Regions from separate parts of the Ruegeria sp. AF1 genome, predicted to be linked through region 1. Evidence: riboswitches for the same ligand, from Rfam matches in the RefSeq annotation. Region 1 holds a riboswitch; each other region holds the start of a gene.
The links. Region 1 has a riboswitch for cobalamin ahead of ACR0BK_RS18070 (hypothetical protein). Riboswitches for the same ligand answer to the same signal wherever they lie in the genome.
Positions count from the first base shown of each region.

Region 2: another riboswitch for cobalamin. It lies ahead of ACR0BK_RS05410 (ABC transporter substrate-binding protein); the one in region 1 lies ahead of ACR0BK_RS18070 (hypothetical protein).
Region 3: another riboswitch for cobalamin. It lies ahead of ACR0BK_RS19360 (DUF4198 domain-containing protein); the one in region 1 lies ahead of ACR0BK_RS18070 (hypothetical protein).
Region 4: another riboswitch for cobalamin. It lies ahead of ACR0BK_RS04195 (DUF1636 family protein); the one in region 1 lies ahead of ACR0BK_RS18070 (hypothetical protein).

Region 1 covers NZ_JBQFZG010000019.1:7,198-12,646, reverse strand. Annotated here, with positions in the region: gene rsgA (ribosome small subunit-dependent GTPase A) at 1-815, shown strand, start outside; gene ACR0BK_RS18075 (alpha/beta hydrolase family protein) at 852-1,709, opposite strand; cobalamin riboswitch at 1,843-2,061, shown strand; gene ACR0BK_RS18070 (hypothetical protein) at 2,153-2,560, shown strand; gene ACR0BK_RS18065 (protein-tyrosine phosphatase family protein) at 2,552-3,064, opposite strand; gene ACR0BK_RS18060 (DNA polymerase III subunit gamma/tau) at 3,237-5,000, shown strand; gene ACR0BK_RS18055 (YbaB/EbfC family nucleoid-associated protein) at 5,190-5,449, shown strand, end outside.
Region 2 covers NZ_JBQFZG010000002.1:172,566-178,014, reverse strand. Annotated here, with positions in the region: gene ACR0BK_RS05415 (VPLPA-CTERM sorting domain-containing protein) at 172-762, shown strand; cobalamin riboswitch at 1,530-1,721, shown strand; gene ACR0BK_RS05410 (ABC transporter substrate-binding protein) at 1,875-2,879, shown strand; gene ACR0BK_RS05405 (FecCD family ABC transporter permease) at 2,876-3,925, shown strand; partial or broken gene ACR0BK_RS05400 (ABC transporter ATP-binding protein) at 3,922-4,432, shown strand; gene ACR0BK_RS05395 (GlxA family transcriptional regulator) at 5,324-5,449, opposite strand, start outside.
Region 3 covers NZ_JBQFZG010000025.1:14,705-20,153, forward strand. Annotated here, with positions in the region: gene ACR0BK_RS19350 (cobalt ABC transporter permease) at 1-492, opposite strand, end outside; gene cbiM (cobalt transporter CbiM) at 489-1,100, opposite strand; gene ACR0BK_RS19360 (DUF4198 domain-containing protein) at 1,107-1,892, opposite strand; cobalamin riboswitch at 2,025-2,223, opposite strand; gene ACR0BK_RS19365 (ROK family transcriptional regulator) at 2,345-3,550, opposite strand; gene ACR0BK_RS19370 (substrate-binding domain-containing protein) at 3,725-4,744, shown strand; gene ACR0BK_RS19375 (ABC transporter permease) at 4,852-5,449, shown strand, end outside.
Region 4 covers NZ_JBQFZG010000001.1:843,154-848,602, reverse strand. Annotated here, with positions in the region: gene cobN (cobaltochelatase subunit CobN) at 1-1,206, opposite strand, end outside; gene cobW (cobalamin biosynthesis protein CobW) at 1,210-2,265, opposite strand; gene ACR0BK_RS04195 (DUF1636 family protein) at 2,270-2,644, opposite strand; cobalamin riboswitch at 2,739-2,943, opposite strand; gene ACR0BK_RS04190 (NAD(P)-dependent oxidoreductase) at 3,046-4,041, shown strand; tRNA gene ACR0BK_RS04185 (tRNA-Cys) at 4,219-4,292, opposite strand; gene ACR0BK_RS04180 (protein-L-isoaspartate O-methyltransferase family protein) at 4,517-5,170, shown strand; gene ACR0BK_RS04175 (TolC family outer membrane protein) at 5,265-5,449, shown strand, end outside.

The sequences.
Region 1 (5,449 bases):
TGCGTCACATTCTGGACCGGCGCAGCCTGCTGCAACGCAGGGCTGCCGGTACAGGTGCCGCAACACAACTGATAGCAGCCAATGTCGATGTGTTGTTCATCGTCAGCTCGTGCAACGCCGATTTCAACCTGCCCCGGCTGGAACGTTATCTGGCGCTGGCACATCAGGCCGGATGTTATCCTGTCGTTGTCCTGACGAAAGCTGACCAGTCGGATGACCCCGGCAGTTTCTCGGGACAAGTGCAATCTCTGGACCCTTTTTTGTCGGTACTGGCGATCAATGCGCTGGACCCGGCAGATATCGAAAAGGTTCTGGCATGGTGCCCCAAAGGCCAGACCGGCGCGCTGGTCGGGTCGTCGGGCGTGGGTAAAACGACGCTCAGCAACGCCATGACGGATCAAAACCTCGCCACCTCTGGAATTCGCGAAGACGACGCACGGGGCAGGCACACGACAACGGTGCGCGCGTTGCACCGGATGGGTAACGGTGGCTGGCTGATTGACACGCCGGGAATGCGCGCATTGCGTTTGTTGGACGCTCAGGACGGGATCGACAACGTGTTCTCGGACATCACAGAGCTTGGCCAAAGCTGCCGCTTTTCGGATTGTCAGCACGAGACCGAGCCCGGCTGTGCCGTGCAGAACGCAATAGGCAAGGGCGTTCTTGATCCGGCGCGGCTGGACCGTTGGCGCAAGCTGCGGCGCGAAGATCAGCGAAACTCGGAAACCGTTGCGCAATCGCGGGCGCGGGACAAGGCGTTCGGCAAGATGGTCCGCGGTGTCATGCAGGACAAGAAGCTTCGCAAACGGCCATAGCTGCAAGGTGTTATGGAAAACCTGCGTCGCGTCTGATCAGGCGATCAGGCGCGGCCAGACCGCTGCATTGCGCCGGGCAAATGCGCCTATGTGACCAATCTCCGGCAGCCCAAATTCGGCAGGCTTCAGAAGGTGGCGTCTGGCCCCGGGGCCATACAGATCGGCAAGGCGCCAAACCGCCTCGGGCGGAACCATCTGGTCGTCTTCGAACGTGTACAGATCCACAGCTGTTCCAGAACTGCCCCAATGCGCATCAGGCAAATTCTGCCCGATCTCGGGAACGTAGCTAAGAGGAGCTGTGCACCATTTGCGCCATTGCCAGTAGACCGAGGCGGGCAGGTCCGAGCCAAACCCGATTGCTTTGCCAGGCAGATAGCCAAGCGCCCGCACCATCAGCGGTGCATGGCCATACCAAAACAGCCCCGCCAGCCCCCGATAGGGCCATGGGTGATCTTTCAAAGTCACCAGCCCCGAACACACACAGATCATACGGTCAATCTGGTTGATATCCGGCTGCACCGGCCCCAGCATCGCACCGACCGAATGGCCGATGGTCCAGTGCTGCGCCTTTGGAAACCGCCTGCGCATCTCGGCCCGTGCCGCCGGCATATCGATCAATGCCCAATCCGCCATTGTAGCACGCGCGTCTTTCAGGCGGCCGACCAACGAAAGCCCGTAGTCCCGATAGTCATAGGTCAGGCAAGCCATCCCCCGCTTGGTAGCCAGCCATCGCGCAAAATGGCGATAATAGTCACGCGGCACACCTGTAGCACTGTTCAGCACAACAACGGTTTCCGGCTCACCCACAGGCCGGTACAACCGCGCCGACAAGGTCACGGACCCTGACGGAAAGCTGAAATCTTCGATCAACACCGTCTGTTCCGTATCCAACATGATCCCCGGCTTTCACTGAAACAATCGGTTTGCCTGCCTTCAATGCCGACGACACTAGGCCGGAACATAATCCGCATCCAGCATGACCAAACGTCCGGCCTAAAGATCGGCTTGACTCGGAACGCGATCAGACGCTAGCGGTTGTGTGATGGTTTCCGGCCCCCACAAGAGGTCGGGATGAAAAGGGAACACGGTGCGGTTTGTCTGGTCACGCAGGCATCAACCAAGTCCGCGACTGCCCCCGCAACTGTAAGCGTTAAGCAATGCCGAAATACCACTGGCCTATGGGCTGGGAAGGTCGGCAGAGCAATGACCCGCAAGTCAGGAGACCTGCCATCGGAACTGAAACCGAAACTCGGGCGGGGTGTCCGGGCAGGTCCTGACGGCGAAATGCTGTCCCACCTGCCCCAATATTCCAGCCCACCACGCGCGGAGGGCGCAGGATGATCTGGAAGACAAAGTCACACGAATACAGCGCAACAGTGTGCCAGCGTACGGGCAAAACCTGCCCGGCTTTGGCGCGACTGGCCCGCTCGATTTCCGAAGCCATGGCGCAGGCGGTTTCGGCCACCAGCGAGGATTTCGAATTTGAAGGCAGCAGCGCGCTATCACATTGCGCGGAAGGGTGCATGGCAACGATCCGAGCGCGATCCGACAGCGTTCGCGTTTTCTGCGGGGCGCACCCTGATACGGCAATTCGGGACCTTGATGCCTATGCCGATTTGATCTTCGGACCTACATTCAGCACGCTGCCCTCGGGCATTGTCGCGAACCCGCCTTGCGCCATGATCGAGGTTTCAACGATCCGGCCTCGGAAAACCGGCTACGCACCCCAGCAGCTGTCAGCTTGATCCCACTTCCACCTGTGCCGGGGTGATCCGGGACGCCCAGGCCAGCTGCGCATCGGTTTCGACAGCGCAGGGGCGCACGGCCCGCAGGCGGTCCAGTGCGTCGCTGGCGCGTTCACCGCATTCAACCATCAGTCGCAGAACAATCATCCCGGATCTGCCGCACCCCCCACGGCAATGCACAAGAACCCGGCCACCGCCCGACAGCGCATGTCGGGCCGTGGCGCCGACCTCTGGCCAGGCCTTCTGAACCGCCTGCGTCGGTGCTCCAAAATCTTCGATCGGCAGGTGAACCCACCGGCTGGCACGGCTTTGGATGTCGCTGCCAAAGTGCTGCGCGCCATCCTGAAGCATTTCAACATCCGTCGTCATTGAAATCACAAGGCCCGGTTTCCACGCCGCAATCATATCCAGATCGCCGACGTAATCCCCGCCACGCCCGGGCATTGAAGTAAGGGCAAGCGTTCCGCCTCCGACCTGCAGAGCAAAAATGACCAGCTGCGACATGAAGTGCGTCCTCCCCCAAGGTACTCTTTAAGAAATGAGCCATTAAATCCGCTGGACCAGTTTAGTTGGAAACCAGCCCGTTTCTGAAACAAAAAATCATCACGCCCCACAGTGGACGCGGACTGCCGCCGCCACTACGCTGTGCCGAAGCACCGAATCCGAGCGAGTAGACATGACAGACACGCCCAGCCCCGCCTATCAGGTTCTCGCCCGCAAATACCGCCCGGAAACCTTTGCCGACCTGGTGGGTCAGGATGCCATGGTGCGCACCCTGAAAAACGCTTTTGAAGCCGACCGGATTGCGCAGGCCTTTGTCATGACCGGCATTCGCGGAACGGGTAAAACCACCACGGCACGGATCATCGCCAAGGGCATGAACTGTATCGGACCGGATGGAACCGGAGGGCCGACAACAGAGCCTTGCGGTCAGTGCGAGCATTGCATCGCGATCATGGAAGGCCGCCATGTCGATGTGATGGAAATGGATGCCGCCAGCCGTACCGGCGTCAACGATATCCGCGAGATCATCGACAGTGTTCGCTATCGCGCAGCCAGCGCGCGCTACAAGATCTACATCGTCGACGAGGTTCACATGCTCTCGACCAGCGCATTCAACGCGCTGCTCAAGACGCTCGAGGAACCGCCCGCACATGTGAAATTCATCTTCGCGACCACCGAGATTCGCAAAGTGCCGGTCACGGTTCTGTCGCGGTGTCAGCGCTTTGACCTGCGCCGGATCGAGCCCGAAGACATGATCGGCCTGCTGCGCAAGATCGCCGGGGCCGAGAGCGCGCAGATCGCCGACGATGCGCTGGCGCTGATCACCCGCGCTGCAGAAGGGTCGGCCCGGGACGCGACCTCACTGCTGGATCAGGCGATTTCACACGGGGCTGGCGAGACGACCGCCGATCAGGTCCGTGCGATGCTGGGTCTGGCGGATCGTGGTCGTGTTCTGGACCTGATGGACATGATCCTGCGCGGTGACGCGGCAGGGGCGCTCACTGAACTGAGCGGACAATATGCGGAAGGCGCGGACCCTCTGGCCGTGCTGCGCGATCTGGCCGAAATCACGCATTGGGTGTCCGTCGTAAAGATCACACCTGACGCGGCCCAGGACCCGACGGTTTCCCCCGACGAACGCACACGGGGCCAGCACATGGCCGAGGCCTTGCCGATGCGGGTTCTGACCCGGATGTGGCAAATGCTGCTGCAGGCGCTGGAGGAAGTCTCTGCCGCGCCCAACGCGATGATGGCCGCCGAAATGGCTGTTATCCGACTGACGCATGTCGCCGATTTGCCCAGCCCCGAAGAGCTGATCAAACGGCTGCAAGACGCCCCACCTTCGCCACCCGGCGGGCCGGGCGGGGGCATGTCAATGTCCCGGCAGGCCCCGGTGGCAACGCAATCCAACGCGACCCCGCCGCCTGCCTATGCATCGCCCCCGCGCGGCGCGGGTGGCGCACCGGTTGCCGCGCTGGCGCAGGATGCCCAGACGGCCCTGGCCCGCTATCCAACCTTCGGGCATGTGGTGGAACTGATCCGCACAAACCGCGATGTGAAACTGCTTGTCGAGGTGGAAAGCGGCATGCGCCTTGTGTCGTACCAGCCCGGCCGGATCGAATTCACCCCGACGCCTCAGGCACCGTCGGATCTGGCGTCGCGATTGGGCTCTGCCCTGCAACGCTGGACTGGCAATCGGTGGGCCGTCTCCATTGTCTCGGACGGGGATGCCGCGACCATCGCGGAAGTGCGGGACCGGGCCGAACTGGCCCTGAAAGCCGAGGCCGAAGAACACCCGCTGGTTCAGGCCGTGCTGACGCAGTTCCCCAAGGCGAGGATCATAAGGATCGAAACACCTGAACAGCGTGCCGCCAAGGTTGAGACTGAGGCCCTTCCCGAAGTCGAAGATGAATGGGACCCCTTCGAAGAGGATTAGCCCTAAGCTTGTGGGTCCAAGTTTCAAGAAACCGGCATACTCACGCCCCTCCACGATACAACTGAGGGTGGGAATGCAGGCGCATGACTGATCGGTCGGCGACGCTCTGATCAGGACAGGCGGGAGACCTCTTGTGCCGCCTGCCTGCGGTCCGTATTTAGAACCAAACAGAAACACAGGAGACGACTGATGCTGAAAGGACTCGGCGGGCTTGGCGGACTGGGCGACATGGCCAAGATGATGAAATCCGCACAAGACCTGCAAACCAAGATGACCGAAATGCAGGAAGAGCTGAACAACATGATGGTTGTCGGCGAATCCGGTGCGGGGCTGGTCAAGGCAACGGCCACAGCCAAGGGTGAACTCAAGGGGCTGGACATCGATCCGTCGATATTCAACGGCGACGACAAGGAAGTGGTCGAAGACCTGATCCTGGCCGCCATCAAGGA
Region 2 (5,449 bases), on a different contig from region 1:
AGACGAATTTGTTTGTATTGTCTAAATGCCCAATCTTAAAGGCCGTCTAAACAGCCTCAGCCGAGCCAATGTCGGGCGTGGGTCATTGACTTACAGGGGCTTCGTGTGTTCTTATTGGGGTTGGGGAAATCGATACGCAGTGCAACATAAATGTGCCTTTTCGGGGGAGCTATGACAGTGCGTATATATTTTTCTGTGCTGGTGATGTGGCTATCGGCAGCCACAGCGGGCCAAGCGGCGACTCTCAGCTCACTTGGAGCAACAGGGGTAAACGTCAACGGCACACTTTACGATGTCACTTTCTTAGACGGTTCTTGCATCTCAGTCTTCAGTGGATGCAACGACCAAACCGACTTTGATTTTTCTAATCAGACTGACGCTCTGTTAGCGGCGCAAGCGCTTCAAGCACTTTTTCATGACAGCGCAAATTCCTCATTCGATACTGACCCCGGCCTCACGAATGGATGTACCAACGTACCGCTTAACTTGTGCACGATGTATATTCCGTACAGGACCTATATCTCTGGCAACTACTTCGATGCCGCTTTCTTCACAAATTGGGATAACGTCAATTTTTCCGATTTCGTTAGCTCTGGAGGAGCTATTGACGCTTCCACAGATTATTCGTCAAACGGAACTATTACTTTTGCTCGGTGGTCACCCGTCACCCCGGTTCCGCTACCTGCTTCGTTTCCTCTACTGGCAGGAGGCGTTTTCGGGTTGTTGGCCTTGGGGCGTCGAAAAAAGCTGCAACAGCATTGAGCGAATTGGAGCTAACCCAATCCTGTCTTGACCCCGGACGTATTCTTGCAAACATAAAATTGGGATGATTATGCGGAAAGCCTCGGTGGCTAAGTGGACAAGGTCGATTTCGCAAGCCCCCATCGTTCAAAGTCGCTATTCTGGAAATTCTGTTCGACAACGCATGGTTTCCGCGAGCCGCCTTCCGCTCTTGATCGTTTTTCTTCGGTGACAGAGTTTGTCACCAAAATCGACTAGGAGCTGCCGTTCGCCACACGCTCAACGAATGACGGTTCAGGGCTCCCCAACAGCCCTTCGCTGCGCTTAGCTGGAACGCCCGCCAAAGCCCCCGCCAGCACCAGCGACCCCCGTCAGCACCCGGATCGCCTCGTCAGCGGTCCAGGTTGGCGGTCTCGTAAGCTATCCCCAAAGCGCCAGTGAGCGGTCGTTCTAGCGGTCAAAATGCCCGGCGCAGAGCTTAGCGAATGCCCGTGCTGACCCGCTGACGCTCCATTCCGCCCGTCGCTTAGCTCAGCAAAATGCCCCCGAAACCGCCCCAGTTTTTCGGGCTAGTGGGAAAAGCTCTTGGGTTTCATCGGTCGGCAAGGAATCCTACCACCCCAGCCATGATTTTCCTATATATCACACACCGACGTCCTCGGGGCGGATTGTAGCGCCTTCTCAGCGGCTTGTCTGACGTCAGCACCATGTTGAGACGCGCAGGTTCATGCCCTTGGGAGAAAATGGGAAAGACCCCCGAGTTTTTTCTTGCCGCAGAGTAAGTGTTAAGGTACCCGCGTTTTACCGGTCCCGATGTGGCTAAGAGGGAATCCGAGGTGCCTTTTGGTGCCAACCGGAACTGCCCCCGCAACTGTAGGCGGCGAGCGCTGTCCATTCCGTCACTGGGCCATTTCGGTCTGGGAAGACAGGACAGACAAAGACCCGTCAGTCAGGAGACCTGCCGGTATGAAACCGAAACACACCGGGCGGGGTTGTCCGGGGAGGTTGCCGAAGAAACGCGCCGGGCGGGCTATGTACCACTCTGCGCTCACAGCAGGCAGAAAAGCGTCTGTTGCTTCGGTAAATGCCCATTCACCCGTTCTCTGGTCATTGACACATGGAGATCGATTGTCATGTTTCTACGCACTGGCCTGATTGGCCTTTCCTTGCTGGCTACCAGCGCTGCCGCCGAAGGAAACTTTCCCTTAACCATCGAAAACTGCGGTCACTCGGTCACGTTTGACGCGCCAGTGACGTCGTCAGTCACGGTCGGCCAAGCCGCGACCGAGGTGCTTTATGCGCTGGGTCTGAGTGAGCAGGTTCTTGGAACTTCGGTCTGGTTCAACGAGGTGCTGCCTGAATATGCCGAGGTGAATGCCAAGGTAGAGCGTCTGGCAGACAATGATCCCAGCTTTGAAAGCGTTGTTGCCAAGCGGCCGGGACTGGTCGCAGCGCAATATGAATGGCATGTCGGACCCGAGGGCATCGTCGCCACGCGTGAGCAATTTCACGAACTGGGTATTCCAACTTACGTGATGCCTGCGGATTGCGTCGGCAAAGACAATACGGTCGGCGGCGATGGCACCCGCCTGCAAGCGTTCTCGACCGATACGCTGTATCAGGGTATCGAAGAACTGGCGGCAGCCTTTGATGTGTCCGAACGCGGCACGGACCTGGTTGCCGAGTACAAGGCCCGTGAAGCCGCAGCCGTCGCCAAGGCGCAAGCCGTGAAGCTGGACGATGTGTCCGCCGTATTCTGGTTTTCCTCTCCTGAAATGGAAAGCGATCCGTTTGTGGCCGGGCAGAAGGGCGCACCGGGATACATGATGAGCACATTGGGCATCCGCAACGTCGTCGAGACGGATGAAGAATGGCCAACAGTGGGCTGGGAAACCATTGCCAAGGCCAATCCGACGGTGATCGTGATTGCCAAGATGGACCGCCGTCGCTTTGCTGCGGACGACTACCTGAAAAAGCTGGAGTTCCTGCGCGCTGATCCGGTGACCAGCCAGATGGATGCGGTCAAGAATGACCGGATTGTCGTTATGGATGCGCAGGCCATGGACGCCACCATCCGCGCAATCCCGGCACTGGAGGATCTGGCCGAGAAGCTGGATACCATCGGAAACAACTTGTGAACGAGGTCGCCGCAATCTTTCGGCAGGGTTTCAAGGCCGCGTGCCTAACTGTGCCACTGTTGATTGCGGCGGTCCTTGCGGGCGCGATGATCGGGGAAACCTCGTTGTCGCCCGATTTGGTTCTCTCCGTTCTGGTCAACAAGCTGGCCGGAGCGGACCTGCCCGTCGACCCAATTGATCAGGGTATTATCTGGAGCTACCGGATTCCTCGCGCTCTGGTCGCTGCGTCCTGCGGTGCCGGTCTGGCTGTCGCAGGGGTCGTGTTGCAGGCATTGCTGCGAAACCCGTTGGCTGACCCTTATATTTTGGGCATTTCTGCCGGGGCCTCGACGGGTGCCGTGGCTGTTACCATCGCTGGTTTGGGCGGGGGAGCTTTGTCGCTGTCTTTTGGCGCGTTCAATGGCGCGCTTTTGGCTTTCGGTTTTGTCGCGTTGCTGGCCCGAGCCTCCGGCGCAGGCGGCGGGCGGGCTGCGACGGCGCAAATCGTTTTGGCGGGAATTGCCGGGTCTCAGTTGTTCAATGCGCTAACGGCCTTCATCATCGCCAAATCCGCCAATGCCGATCAGGCGCGCGGGATCATGTTCTGGCTGATGGGAAACCTCAGCGGCGTGCGCTGGCCGGATGTATATCTGGCCATTCCGGTGGCCTTTGCCGGCTGGCTTATTTGCCGCTTTCACGCCAGAGCTTTGGACGCATTTATTTTCGGCACTGATTCAGCGGCCTCGCTGGGCATACCGGTGCGGCGGGTGCAGGCAACCCTGATCTTCGCCACCGCGCTGACAACAGCGGTCATGGTTTCGATCGTCGGGTCCATCGGCTTTGTCGGGCTGGTCATCCCTCATGCTGCCCGGTTCCTTGTAGGACCGGGGCATCGCAGGCTTATCCCAACGGCCGCCTTGATCGGAGCGGTCTTCCTGATCGGCGCCGATATCGTGTCGCGCATCATCATCCCGGGTCAGGTTCTGCCGATTGGGGTGGTTACCGCCCTGATCGGTGCGCCTGCCTTTGCCGTAATTCTGGTGCGCGGCCAGAGGAACGCCCAATGAAGATCGAGGCGCAAAACCTGACATTTTCGGTTCGCGGCAAGACTTTGCTGTCAGACGTATCGTTTGTTGTGGAGCCCGGCGAAACACTGGCTTTAGTCGGACCCAACGGTTCGGGCAAATCAACTCTGATGCGCCTGTTGGCGGGTTTGGCACGTCCGGTTTCGGGAAAAGTCGTCATAGCGGGCCATCCCGTTTCGCATTTGTCGCGCAGACAGATTGCCCAACGGATTGCCATTGTTGAACAACAGGCTGATACAGCCGAACGCGTAACTGCACGGTCCGTGGTCGAGCTGGGCCGCACGCCCTGGCTGTCGGCCTTACGGCCCTGGCGCGCCGAAGATACCAGGCAAGTCGACAAAGCCCTGCAAACTGTGGAAATGGCCGATATGGCACACAGAGAATGGGCAACATTGTCTGGAGGAGAGCGCCAGCGGCTGCACATCGCGCGGGCTTTGGCGCAGCAACCGGGCCTTTTGCTTTTGGACGAACCGACCAACCATCTGGACATACATCACCAACTGTCGATCCTGGACTGTGTTCGAATTCTAAAAGTGACAACGGTGATGGCACTGCACGATCTGAATCAGGCAATGGCTTGTGATCGCGTGGCTGTTTTATCAAAAGGACAGCTGGTTTCTCTTGGCCCGCCCAAACAAGCCTTGTCTTTGCAAACCGTTTCAGAAGTTTTCGGTGTCAAAGCACAGTGGGGGTATAGTGCCGGCAGGACAGAACGGTTTCTGTCCTATCATCTGGACTGACGGATCCCGATCGCTTCTGGTCGCACAGGATATCAGCGTCGTCAGCGCGCCATGCCAGATACGTACAATCTACGGCCTCGAAGGCGTATTCCAACGGCGAGCAAGCTTGATCTGGGTTTCCTCACAAACTGCAAAATTGCTCGTCGAATGCTGTCTAGATTCTAACAGAAATAGGATTTGTTCGTTTTCTTGCCTTCCAAGATGATCGGCAGGCGCGTCGTCCGAGCGTTGGTCGACCAAACCCTTATGGTATGTTCACTACTTGATTTGAACCGTGAAACAGATTCCTTTCGGAAACCACTGGGACCTGACCCAAATCTCGAAACGCCATCAGCTTGAACAGATTGCGGCGACCGCACGTCGATATTGCAGATTACCCACAATCAAAGCCTCAACTTGAGCCTTAAATTAACAGTAGATTAACGAAACAGGGCACAACAAATCTCTGGATGACAAGTTCTTGATATACTTATGCCTATATCGAGATTTATTGGTGGGTAATCCTGCCGGTCTGTTGACTAGTCCAGTTTTTAACGAGGGGGTATCCCGGCAGGATCAGGGGGTGCCAGATCGGGCCAATTCGAGGCCAACAGATCGCGGCACCCCCGCCGGTAAGCGCGAACCAGCAACTCATCTTTCTTCAGTTGATCTTGTTGCGCTGCGCGTGGGGTGTGATGCCAAAACTGGATCGGTATACCCGAGAGAAATGCCCCGGATTTTCGAAGCCGCAGGCCACGGCGACTTCGGTAACCGACGCCTCGGTTTG
Region 3 (5,449 bases), on a different contig from region 1:
ACCCAGAACAGTTTGCAGATCATTTTGTTCGCGGTAAGCCGCGATTTCCCGACGTAGCGGGCGCAGCTCATCCCGCACGGCCCTGGCAATGACCTGTTGTTGTTCAGTGCTGAGCACCGCCGCTGTCTGGGCAGGTGCGTTTGTTGGCGGGGTATCAGGTTCCGCTTCAACGCCCATGATCCGGGCGACATCCGCAGCGGGCATGGTGACCTCGGCCACATGTCCGGCACCAAGGTTTGCAAAGAATGTATGGGCCACCGGCGCGTTTGGCGTGTAGATAAAAAACCCGTCTGCATCTGTTACGATACGGCCCAGCTCGGCTCCGTCCGGGCCGTTGACGATGACCTCGGTATCGCTTGCCATGTCGCCGTTGGAAAAGCCGATTTCGCCTTCGATGGCGTCACCGGATTTAAACACTCCGGCTATGACCTTATGCGCTAAGGCAGGTAGGGGTGCGCAGCACAGCGCCAGAATGATTGCCAGATACCTCATGCGACCGCTCGTTTGACAAACAGCTCGGGCTTGACCTTGCGCGCCAGCAAAACCGCGAACCCGGTCAGGATCGCCTCAATCGCCATGACAGGAATATGTGCAAAGAAAACAATCTTAGCCGCAGGCAGGAAGGCATCCCCGGACAAGGCCAGTGAAAACGCAACCATGCCGGTTGTGGCGGCAATGGCAAAGGCACCGCCGACCCCGCCCCATATCGCACCTTGCAGCGGTGAGCCGTGGGCGATCAGGCGGCTAAAGATCAGTCCGGCCAGAACCGCGGGCAACGCGATGTTCAGGGTGTTGATCCCCAATACCGTCAACCCGCCAAAGCCAAAGAAGACGGCTTGCAGCAAAAGCCCGACGAACAGGGCCGGGAATGCGGCCCACCCCAGCAAAAGCCCGGCCATACCGTTGAGGATCAGGTGCACCGACGACGGACCAATAGGAACATGGATCAGCGATGCCACGAAAAAGCTGGCTGACAGCACCCCCGCAGTGGGGATGCGATCAAGATCCAGCGACCTGAGGCCCATGGCAATTCCACCCGCCGCAGCGACGGCACCGCCGATCACGACCGGGTTGGACAAGGCTCCGTCAACGATATGCATCTACGGTTACTCCAAATCCCAGGCGCGGATCCAGATGACCGCGTCCTGGCTGAGTTCTTTGCCATTGTGTTCGGTCACGGGACCGGCGCCGAGCGCTGCAAAACCCCAATATCCGGCTTTCGGAACGCCGAACGTGAAATACCCGTTATCATCCGAAGTTGCGACCAATGCACCACCCGGCAACGGCGAGACGGTCGGGGCCGAAGCAGCCGTGCTTTCCATGTCCGGTTCTGCGGCCATGTACTCGATCTCGATCTCGGCACCCGCAACCGGTTGGCCTTCTGCCATAACTCGACCCGTAAAGGTCGAACCCGCGATGATGTTGGTCGGTTTGTTGAGCGGGATGATCTCAACCGGCAAGCCCACCGGGTTCATCCAGTCGGTCGGCAATTCGTTGCGGTTCAGGAATGCCTTGGCGATCTGCTGGATATAGATATCCTCAGACCCCTCGTAATAGGGCTGGGGAACTGTCACCAGCACATAGTCGCCCGACCGTTTGACCGGAACATAACCCTTGAATGCCGCGCCTTCGTTTTCCCCACCGGTGAAACGCACGGGTTCCAGAGTGTCCAGCAGGTCGGTTTTCTGACCGTTGTGGATCACGTAGAATTCCTGCGGCTTGTCCAGATCCATGACATGCCCGTTCGAGAACGGATGCCAGAAGATCAGCTTGACCGGAACATTCCCCGGTGCGTCGATCATGGTGTCAGAGGTGTATTCCAGCAGGAAATGCGCATTTGCCATCGCTGGAAGCGCCATCGCCACAGCGGCTGCAGAAAGCAGCTTGGTCATCAATAGTCGTCCTTGTCCCTTCGTACCAACCCCGGTACGAGATGCGTTTTGACTGCGGGGACGTCCAAGCCGAGCTGCTTTTTCAAGCATCCTGCTCCGACGCACATCCCGTCGCCGATTAGGAGTGCCCTTGTCAAAGGCACATGTCCGGCAGGTATCCTGACTTGCGGGTCAAAGCGTTGGGCTGGCCTTCCCGGATTAACTCCAGTGGCACTTCAGCCCTGCTCGCCGCTTACAGTTGCGGGTGCAGTTGCGGAATTGGGCCAAAGCCCGCACCGCATTCCCTATTGATTCCAGAGCACGCCCCGGAACCGGACATGCCGAGCGGCTTGCCAGACTTCTTCAGCATCCGTCAACGATCAATTGCGCTGGCTGTCAAAAAGTTCAGCGGGCAATGCCCTTTTTCCGGTTGATCCGCTTTGGATACAGGTCGGGGTTTTTCGGGGATGAACCTACCCTTCGAGCAGGTATCTTTCCGACAATGGCAAACTGGCCGCCCCCAATGACCGGGCATCCGGGCCCGCCGCCCCTGCCAGCACCAAGGGCCGTTCAAGCCCGGTCAGGTTCATATGGGATAGTTTGAGCTCAACCCTTTCCACCAGCCGCGCCTTGATATCAGCAGGCATCCAGCCATCAATCTTGACACATTCGAAATCGATCAGGCTGCAAGAAGAGACGATGGCATGGGCGATTCCGTGCGCCGCCTGGTTCAGCCAATTCTCAAGGAGGGTTTCCGGTACGTCCCAATGCCGTGTCGTTTCCCAGATTGAACCGGCTGTTGCGGCATTTCCACCAACCGCACGCTCCAGCACATAAAGACTGGCGACATCTATCAACGGTTTCACTCCGCCCACTTCGTCCGGCACAGGCAATGGGCCAAGCGCACCGGCATTTCCCCGCCCCGGAAAGATGGAGCCGTTCAGAACCACCCCGCCCCCGATGAAGAAGCCGACATAGAAATACAGGAAATCTCGTGGGCCTTCCGCCGGGCCAAACACCAGCTCGGCACCGCAGGCGGCCGTTGCGTCGTTTTGCAGGAAAACCGGCACGTCATAGCTAGCGGCCAACGCGCCTTTCAGGTCCGCGTCACGCCACGGATCCATTTTTTCCTGAGGAACCTGCAATGTTTGTGCCCAGTCCCAAAGGTAGAACGGCATGGCAATCCCAAGGCCCGCGATTCTGCTGCGCGCCTCGTGCGACATTGACGCCATCACTTTGTCTAGGCTTTCTGTGGAAAAGCTCAATGTCGCCTCGGGCGTCGGAAAATCATAGGTCCGCCGTTCGCGGTGCCTGACGTTGCCAAGGAAATCCGTCAGCACCAGTTCGGTACTGCGCCGCCCGACTTTGAGCCCAAAGAAATACGCGCCGTCCGGGTTCAGGCGCATGGGAACCGATGGCTGTCCGACTTTTCCCCGGATCGGTTCGCCCCGCAACAGCAACCCATCGTTCTCCAACTGGCGCATGATGACCGAGACCGTCTGCGCCGACAGGCCGGTCATGCGCGCGATTTCAGATTTTGCGAGGGCCTGATGGCGCCGGACCAGTGACAGGACAAGTCGTTCATTTCGGGCCCGCATTCCACTTTGGTTGGTGCCGCGCATGTCTGGCTCGCGTACGCCAGTGGTATTGCCCTGAGAGTTCATTGCAGACACGGCCATCCCCTTCATGACGACAATGTTGGAACCCTTCCTTTCTGTCAATAATAAATAAGAGTGATTTATTTATTGACTCGAAATTCGAATCTTGTGATGGTTTTTATGTGAGATCGGGCCGGTTTTCGCCCGATCAAACGTATGCCCGGAAGGGCATTGGGAAAACTGGGAGGACTACCGATGAAACTTGCGAAACTTGCAGGCGCCACGGCGCTGGCGGTTACGGCCATGGCAAGCAGTGCAATGGCCGAAGGTGAAACCGTTTGCCTGATCACCAAGACGGATACCAACCCTTTCTTTGTTAAAATGAGAGAGGGTGCCACAGCTAAAGCCGAAGAGCTTGGCATGACGCTGAAAGCCTTTGCCGGCAAAGTCGACGGAGACCACGAAACTCAGGTTCAGGCCATTGAAACCTGCATTCTGGATGGCGCAAAGGGTATCCTGCTGACCGCGTCGGATACGTCGTCCATCGTTCCGGCGGTGCAGCAGGCCCGCGATGCCGGGCTGCTGGTGATTGCGCTGGACACCCCACTTGAGCCTATCGACTCGGCCGACGCGACCTTTGCCACGGACAATTTCCTTGCGGGGCTTCTGATCGGACAATGGGCAAAAGCCACGCTGGGAGATGCGGCAAATGACGCCAAAATCGCCACGTTGGACCTTGCGGTCAGCCAGCCCACTGTGGATGTGCTTCGCAATCAAGGGTTCCTGCAGGGGTTCGGTGTTGATCTGGCCGATCCGAACGTGATTGGCGATGAAAACGACCCGCGTCTTGTTGGCAGCGATGTCACCGCTGGCAACGAAGAAGGCGGTCGTCGCGCCATGGAGAACCTGCTGGCCAAAGACCCGACGATCAACGTGGTGCACACCATCAACGAACCGGCGGCAGCGGGCGCTTATGAAGCGCTTAAGGCTATCGGGCGCGAAAATGACGTGTTGATCGTTTCCGTCGATGGCGGCTGCCCTGGCGTGCAGAACGTGGCGGACGGCGTCATCGGTGCAACATCACAGCAATACCCGCTGCTGATGGCATCGCTGGGCGTTGAGGCCGTCAAGAAATGGGCGGACGAAGGCGTGAAGCCCGAGAACACACCCGGTAAGGACTTTTTTGACACCGGTGTGGCGCTTGTGACGGATAAGGCCGCCGACGGCGTCGAGTCCATCTCGGTTCAGGAAGGCATGGACCTCTGCTGGGGTTAAGCTGAATGTTTGGAAGGCCGCTGCGCGGCCTTCCACTTATCAAAACCACCCACACGCCTGAAACCTTGCTAAAGTCGTCATAAACCTGACGCTTTGGGGGAAGTTCCATGTCCGATTCTTCACGACAAGCTGACGATTTCGAAACCGCCGCAAAAGGCAGCCCGGAGCAAGTCGCCGAGTTTGACGATCACCAACGCGGATTTGTCGGGACGGTTCAGCATTTTCTGCATGTGAACCCGTCGCTGGTCCCGCTGATTGTCCTTGTCGCTGCCATCGTCATCTTTGGTGTCTTGCTGGGCCCCAAGTTCTTTTCGCCCTTTGCGCTGACATTGATCCTGCAACAGGTTCAGATCGTCGGGATCGTGGCCGCGGCGCAAAGCCTTGTGATCCTGACCGCAGGCATCGACCTGAGTGTTGGGGCCATCATGGTGATGTCGTCGGTTGTGATGGGGCAGTTTACCTTCCGCTATGGAATGCCGCCTACGATTGCGATTGTGTGCGGCCTTGCTGTTGGCTCGGCAATCGGGGCTTTGAACGGGTTTCTGGTCAGTCGCATCAAGCTGCCGCCTTTCATCGTCACACTTGGCATGTGGCAGATCGTTCTTGCGGCGAATTTTCTTTATTCACAAAACGAAACGATCCGGTCGCAGGAGATCGAGGAACACGCCGCCATCCTGCAACTGTTTGGTGCCAAGTTTAACGTGG
Region 4 (5,449 bases), on a different contig from region 1:
CAACGCGTCGAGACCGACCGCATGGGCCATCTGCCAGTCTTTGCCTGGATATGTGGACAGTACCAACGCGGGGATCTGGTCTGCCTTGGGTTTGTCATTCAGGGCGAGCCAGCCCGATACCCGGTCGATGATCGCCTCGATCCGGTCCGGCTCGGCCCGATGCGCAAAACGCGAGTATTCCAGATGCGGATCGCGCTTGCCCGGCTCTTTGAAGGAGGCAATGCCTGCTGATATTCGCCCGTCCACTTCGGGTAATACCACATGCATGGCGAGGTCGGCAGGCGACAGGCCGCGTTCGGCCTCGGCCCAAGCCTTGCGTCGCGAGGTGGCGAGGGCGACCTGAAACACCGGCACATCCGCCGCGTCCAAAGGCGACGTGCCAGACGCGCCCTTTCCCGAGAATGAAGTGGCGTTGATGATGGCCGATGGTCTCAGGGCAACGACCTGTTCCCTGAGCCAGTTGGCAGCGGCCGGGGCCTTGAGCGACGGGGCGAACAAACCCACCGCCTGGAGCCCGCGGGCGCGCAAGCTGCGGATCAGGGCCGCGACCGGGGCTGTGTCTGCTGATGTCAGATAAGCGCGGTAGAAGGTTACGAGAATGCGTTTAGCATCGTTCTCGAACGCGGAATCCACCGGGATGACACCTTGTTCCGGGCACCACGCACCGCATTCGGGCACGGTTTTCGCGCCCATCACCGGGCCGGCATAAAGCCCTGCTGCTAACGCCATCTGGGCCAATGCGGCCTGCGCGGCGACTTCTCCGCCGGTATCACAAAGATGTGCCAGCCGCCGCAGGGTCGAGAGGGGCAGGGTCGAATACTCATCCAACCGAGTGTCTTCGCGCCCATCCGCCGGTAAAACGGCCAGCGCGATGCCTTTGGCCTGTGCCAGTGCCAGAACCTGTTGCAACCCGTAAGACCAATAGGGCACGCCACCGATCAGACGGATCAGGATGCCCTTTGCGCCTTCAAGTGTCTGTTCAACATAGGTGTCGACGGACAGTGGGTGTTTCAATGCTGCAAGATTGGCCAGTCGCAAGGTTGGCATCCGCCCCTCAGGTCCGCCGCCGCGATGCCAGCCCGCCGCGAAAGCGCCCAGGTCACTGTCGGAAAAGGACAGCACAACCAGATCGGCTGGGCTTTGGCCCAGATCGGTTGGGGTCTCGGTTTCCTCGAGCCCGTGGCTTTCGCGAAAGACGACGTGCATGACTTACTCGGCAACCTCGGTCACACCCACTAGGATATCACGGATCTCAGCCTCTTTGATGTCGTCATGTTCGGCAATGACGACCAGGCGCGAGCGGCGCTCTTCACCGGGCTCCCACGGGCGGTCGTATTGGTGACGAACCCGTGCGCCGACAGCCTGAACCAGCAGGCGCATCGGTTTGCCAGTGACGGCGGCATAGCCTTTGACGCGCAGGATATTCAGCTCAGTTGCCAGACGTTCAATCCTGGCAACCAGTTCCGCCGGGTCGGTCTGTTCCGGCAACTCGACGATGATGCTTTCGAAATCGTCATGCTCATGATCGTGATGGCCATCGTGATGTGACGGGCGCGCGTCCATGTCATTTTCGGCGGCAGCCTCAAGGCCAAGCACGACGCGTACGTCGACGACACCCTCGGCAACCTCGACGACGGGAAGCGGGCGCGGCGCCTCAGCGGCGATGATCTGTTTAGCTTTCGCGACACCTTCGGGACCTGCCAGATCGGGCTTGGTCAGCAGGATGATATCCGCGCACGAGATCTGATCCTCGAACACCTCGGACAAGGGTGTTTCGTGGTCGATCGAGTCATCAGCCAGCCGTTGGGCATCCACCGCTTCAACGTTCGGAGCAAAGCGACCGGCGGCCACGGCCTCCGCATCGGCCAGCGCAATAACGCCATCAACGGTAATTTTCGAACGGATATCAGGCCAATCAAACGCTTTCAGCAGCGGTTTGGGCAGTGCAAGGCCGGATGTTTCGATCAAAATGTGATCCGGGCGCGGTTCCAGCGCCATCAGCGCCTCGATGGTCGGGATGAAATCGTCGGCCACGGTGCAGCAGATGCAGCCGTTTGCCAGTTCCATGATGTTTTCCGCAGGGCATTCCGGAATCGCGCAGGACTTCAGGATGTCGCCATCAACACCCACATCGCCAAACTCGTTAACAACAATCGCAAGGCGCTTGCCCTGCGGGTTCTGCATCAGATGGCGCACCAGCGTGGTTTTGCCCGAGCCCAGAAAGCCGGTGATCACAGTGACGGGGAGTTTTTCAAGGTTCGACATGATCTCAGGCTCCAATCGGGGGAATGCGCGAGGCGCAGTTTTTGCGGAAATGTTCAGGACGGTCGCGCCATTTCACCAGACCATCGCCTGTGGCCAGATACTTAGTCGCGCCATCGATGATGACATCGACGTGATCGATTTCGTTCAGATTCTCGTAAACAAAGGTCCAGCGATCCGGCCCGCCCCGAAGCACGATGGAACAGCCCTGATCACAGTTCGAAAGGCATTCGACCGGTTTCAGAATGATGCCATCCGGCAGGACAGCCTGTTCCAGGGCCTTGTGCAACAATGTGCCGGGTCGCTCAGCGTCATCCTCGACGGGCAGACCCCGGCGGCAAGTCGTGCAGACCAGTAGCTCTACCGGTGCGTTCTCGCTCATGTCTCTCATCCCCCCAAATCCTCTTCGCGGGGGACGGGGTTTCATGCGGGCACCACGTCTGCACATGGACCCGACACCGGAACACCCCGCCCGGTTTCAACTTCGGGTGTTGGCAGGTCTCCCGGCTTGCGGATGCCAGAGCGGTCGCTCTGTCGGATGTCCCGCCTTCCCGGCACAGGCCAGTGGCATTGGGCATCCTCTCCGGTCACGGTCGCGGGGGCGGCTGCGTTTGGCGGATGAACCGTTGACGCATTCCCTTTTCATCGGCTGTCGCCGACACCAACGACAGGGACATGCGGCACCGCTGACCCGCTTGTCAAGCGGTTCGCGCGCAACAAATAAGCCAAGGAGAAAAAAGCGACCTGTAGGCGTCGTTCGGCGGCATGAAGAATGTGTTCGGTATGTGGTCGCATGACGGGAAAACGACGAACTTGGAGATGCGTCATATGAAAGTGGGATTTATCGGTCTGGGTAACGTAGGCGGCAAGCTTTCGGGATCCCTTTTGCGCAACGGCATTGATCTGACTGTGCATGACCTGAACGCGGATCTGGTGGCCGAGTTTGTCGCCAAAGGTGCAAAGGCGGCTGAGGGGCCCGCCCAGTTGATGCGCGATTGCGATGCGGTGATCACCTGTCTGCCGTCTCCGGCAGCATCGGATGCAGTGATGCAGGAGATGTTGCCCGAAGTGGGCCCCGGCAAGATCTGGATGGAGATGTCGACCACGGACGAGGCCGAAGTCAAACGCCTGGGAGCCGAAGTCATATCGCGCGGCGGTGCGGCCGTCGATTGCCCGGTTTCTGGCGGGTGCCACCGTGCCGCGACGGGCAATATCTCGATCTTTGCGGGCTGTGACCGGGAAACGTTTGAACGAATTCTGCCGTTCCTGACGACAATGGGTCGTCGGGTTTTGCACACCGGCGAACTGGGCTCGGCCTCGGTGCTGAAAGTGATGACCAATTATCTTGCCACCGCCAACCTGATCACCTGCGCCGAAGCACTGGTTACGGCAAAGGCTGCGGGGATGGATCTGAACACGACCTATGAGGCGATCAAAATCTCGTCCGGCACGTCCTTCGTGCACGAAACCGAAAGTCAGGTCATCTTGAACGGGTCGCGCGATATTTCCTTCACCATGGATCTGGTGAAGAAGGATATCGGTCTGTTTCAGGAGGTCGCCGACCGCGCCGGGGTGCCGCTGGAAATAAACCCGGTGATGATCAACATCTTTAACGATGGTATCGCACGCTATGGCGAACGCGAGCTTTCACCAAATATTATCAAGCGGCTGGAAGAGGCAACCGGCCTGGATATCACCGCCCCGGGCTTCCCTGCCGAAATGACGGATGATGAGCCGGAGGAGCCGGGATACGAGGTTGTGCCACAAGGGCGCGCCTGAACGTAAAGCACATACCAGACAAAATCGCGCCCCTTGAACGAGCAGGGGTAGGCAGGAGTTCCGAAAAACACGCCATATCTGGCCCGCAATTCGACAGAATCGCGGGCCTTGAACGTCTTGAAATACCGAGCGTCGCACGCGTGTACTGCGGGGTTAAGTCAGCGATTTGGATGTTGTTGGAGGCGAGTACCGGAATCGAACCGGTGTACACGGATTTGCAATCCGCTGCGTCACCACTCCGCCAACTCGCCTTTTCAAGTAAAATCAAATACTTGCTGTGGTGTAACTGGGTTTTTAACAGCTTTCCTCGGGGGCGTCCAGTGGATTGCGTGCGAATTTGCCGGCAAGACTGAAATTTGCCGAAGTCCATGCCCAAGAAGGTGATCACGATTCAGGTTGCGGCAACAGGGGCGTTGCTGGAAGGTTCAGGATATGGCACAAGCCCGACATCTTTGGGAATGAGACGAGATATCCAATGACTGACTTCGCAGCCCGGCGCCGCACAATGGTTGATACACAGATCCGCCCCTCTGACGTCACCAAGTTCCCGATCATTGAGGCTATGCTGAGTGTTCCGCGGGAGAGCTTCGTACCCGATTCTCAACGTGAAGCGGCCTATGTGGACGGCCTGATTGATCTGGGTGGCGGGCGCAGCATGCTGGAGCCGCGGACCCTGGCTAAAATGCTGGACGTGCTGAACATATCCAAGGATGAGATGGTCCTCGATATCGCTCCGGCAATGGGATATTCCACGGCTGTCACCGCACGGATGGCTGAGTTGGTTGTGGGTGTTGAATGCGACGAAACCCTTGCAGCCGAGGCGCAAAACCTCTTGGCCGAAGCTGGCGTGCACAACGCCATTATCCACGTTGGCGCGCTGGAACAGGGTGTGGCGGAACACGGCCCCTATGATGCGATCATGGTGCAGGGCGGTGTCGAGCAGGTGCCCGATGCCCTGTTGGATCAACTCAAGGACCACGGTCGGATCGTGTGTCTGTTTGTCAACGGCAACCTGGGTACCGTGCGGATCGGTCGAAAAACCGGTGGTCGCGTCAGTTGGCGTGATGTGTTCAATGCCAATGCGCCGGTTCTGGAAGGTTTTTCGGCAGAGTGTGCATTTTCGCTATAGTCCGCCGATAGATTTTTCTATCGCCTTGATTAGTTGAAAAGAAGGCCGCAAACTGCCTGTAGGGCAGTGTAATTTCGTTTGAGAGGATTTTGGTATGCGTGGTTCGGCGACAGGTAAGCTGGTCAGGGCGTTTGCTGTGACCGCAGGACTTGCCATAAGCGTGATGCCAGGGCGTGCAGCGTGGGCAGACAACATAACGGATGCGTTCATCGGCGCGTATAACACCAGTGGTTTGCTTGAGCAGAACCGGGCGTTGCTGCGCGCGGCGGATGAAGATGT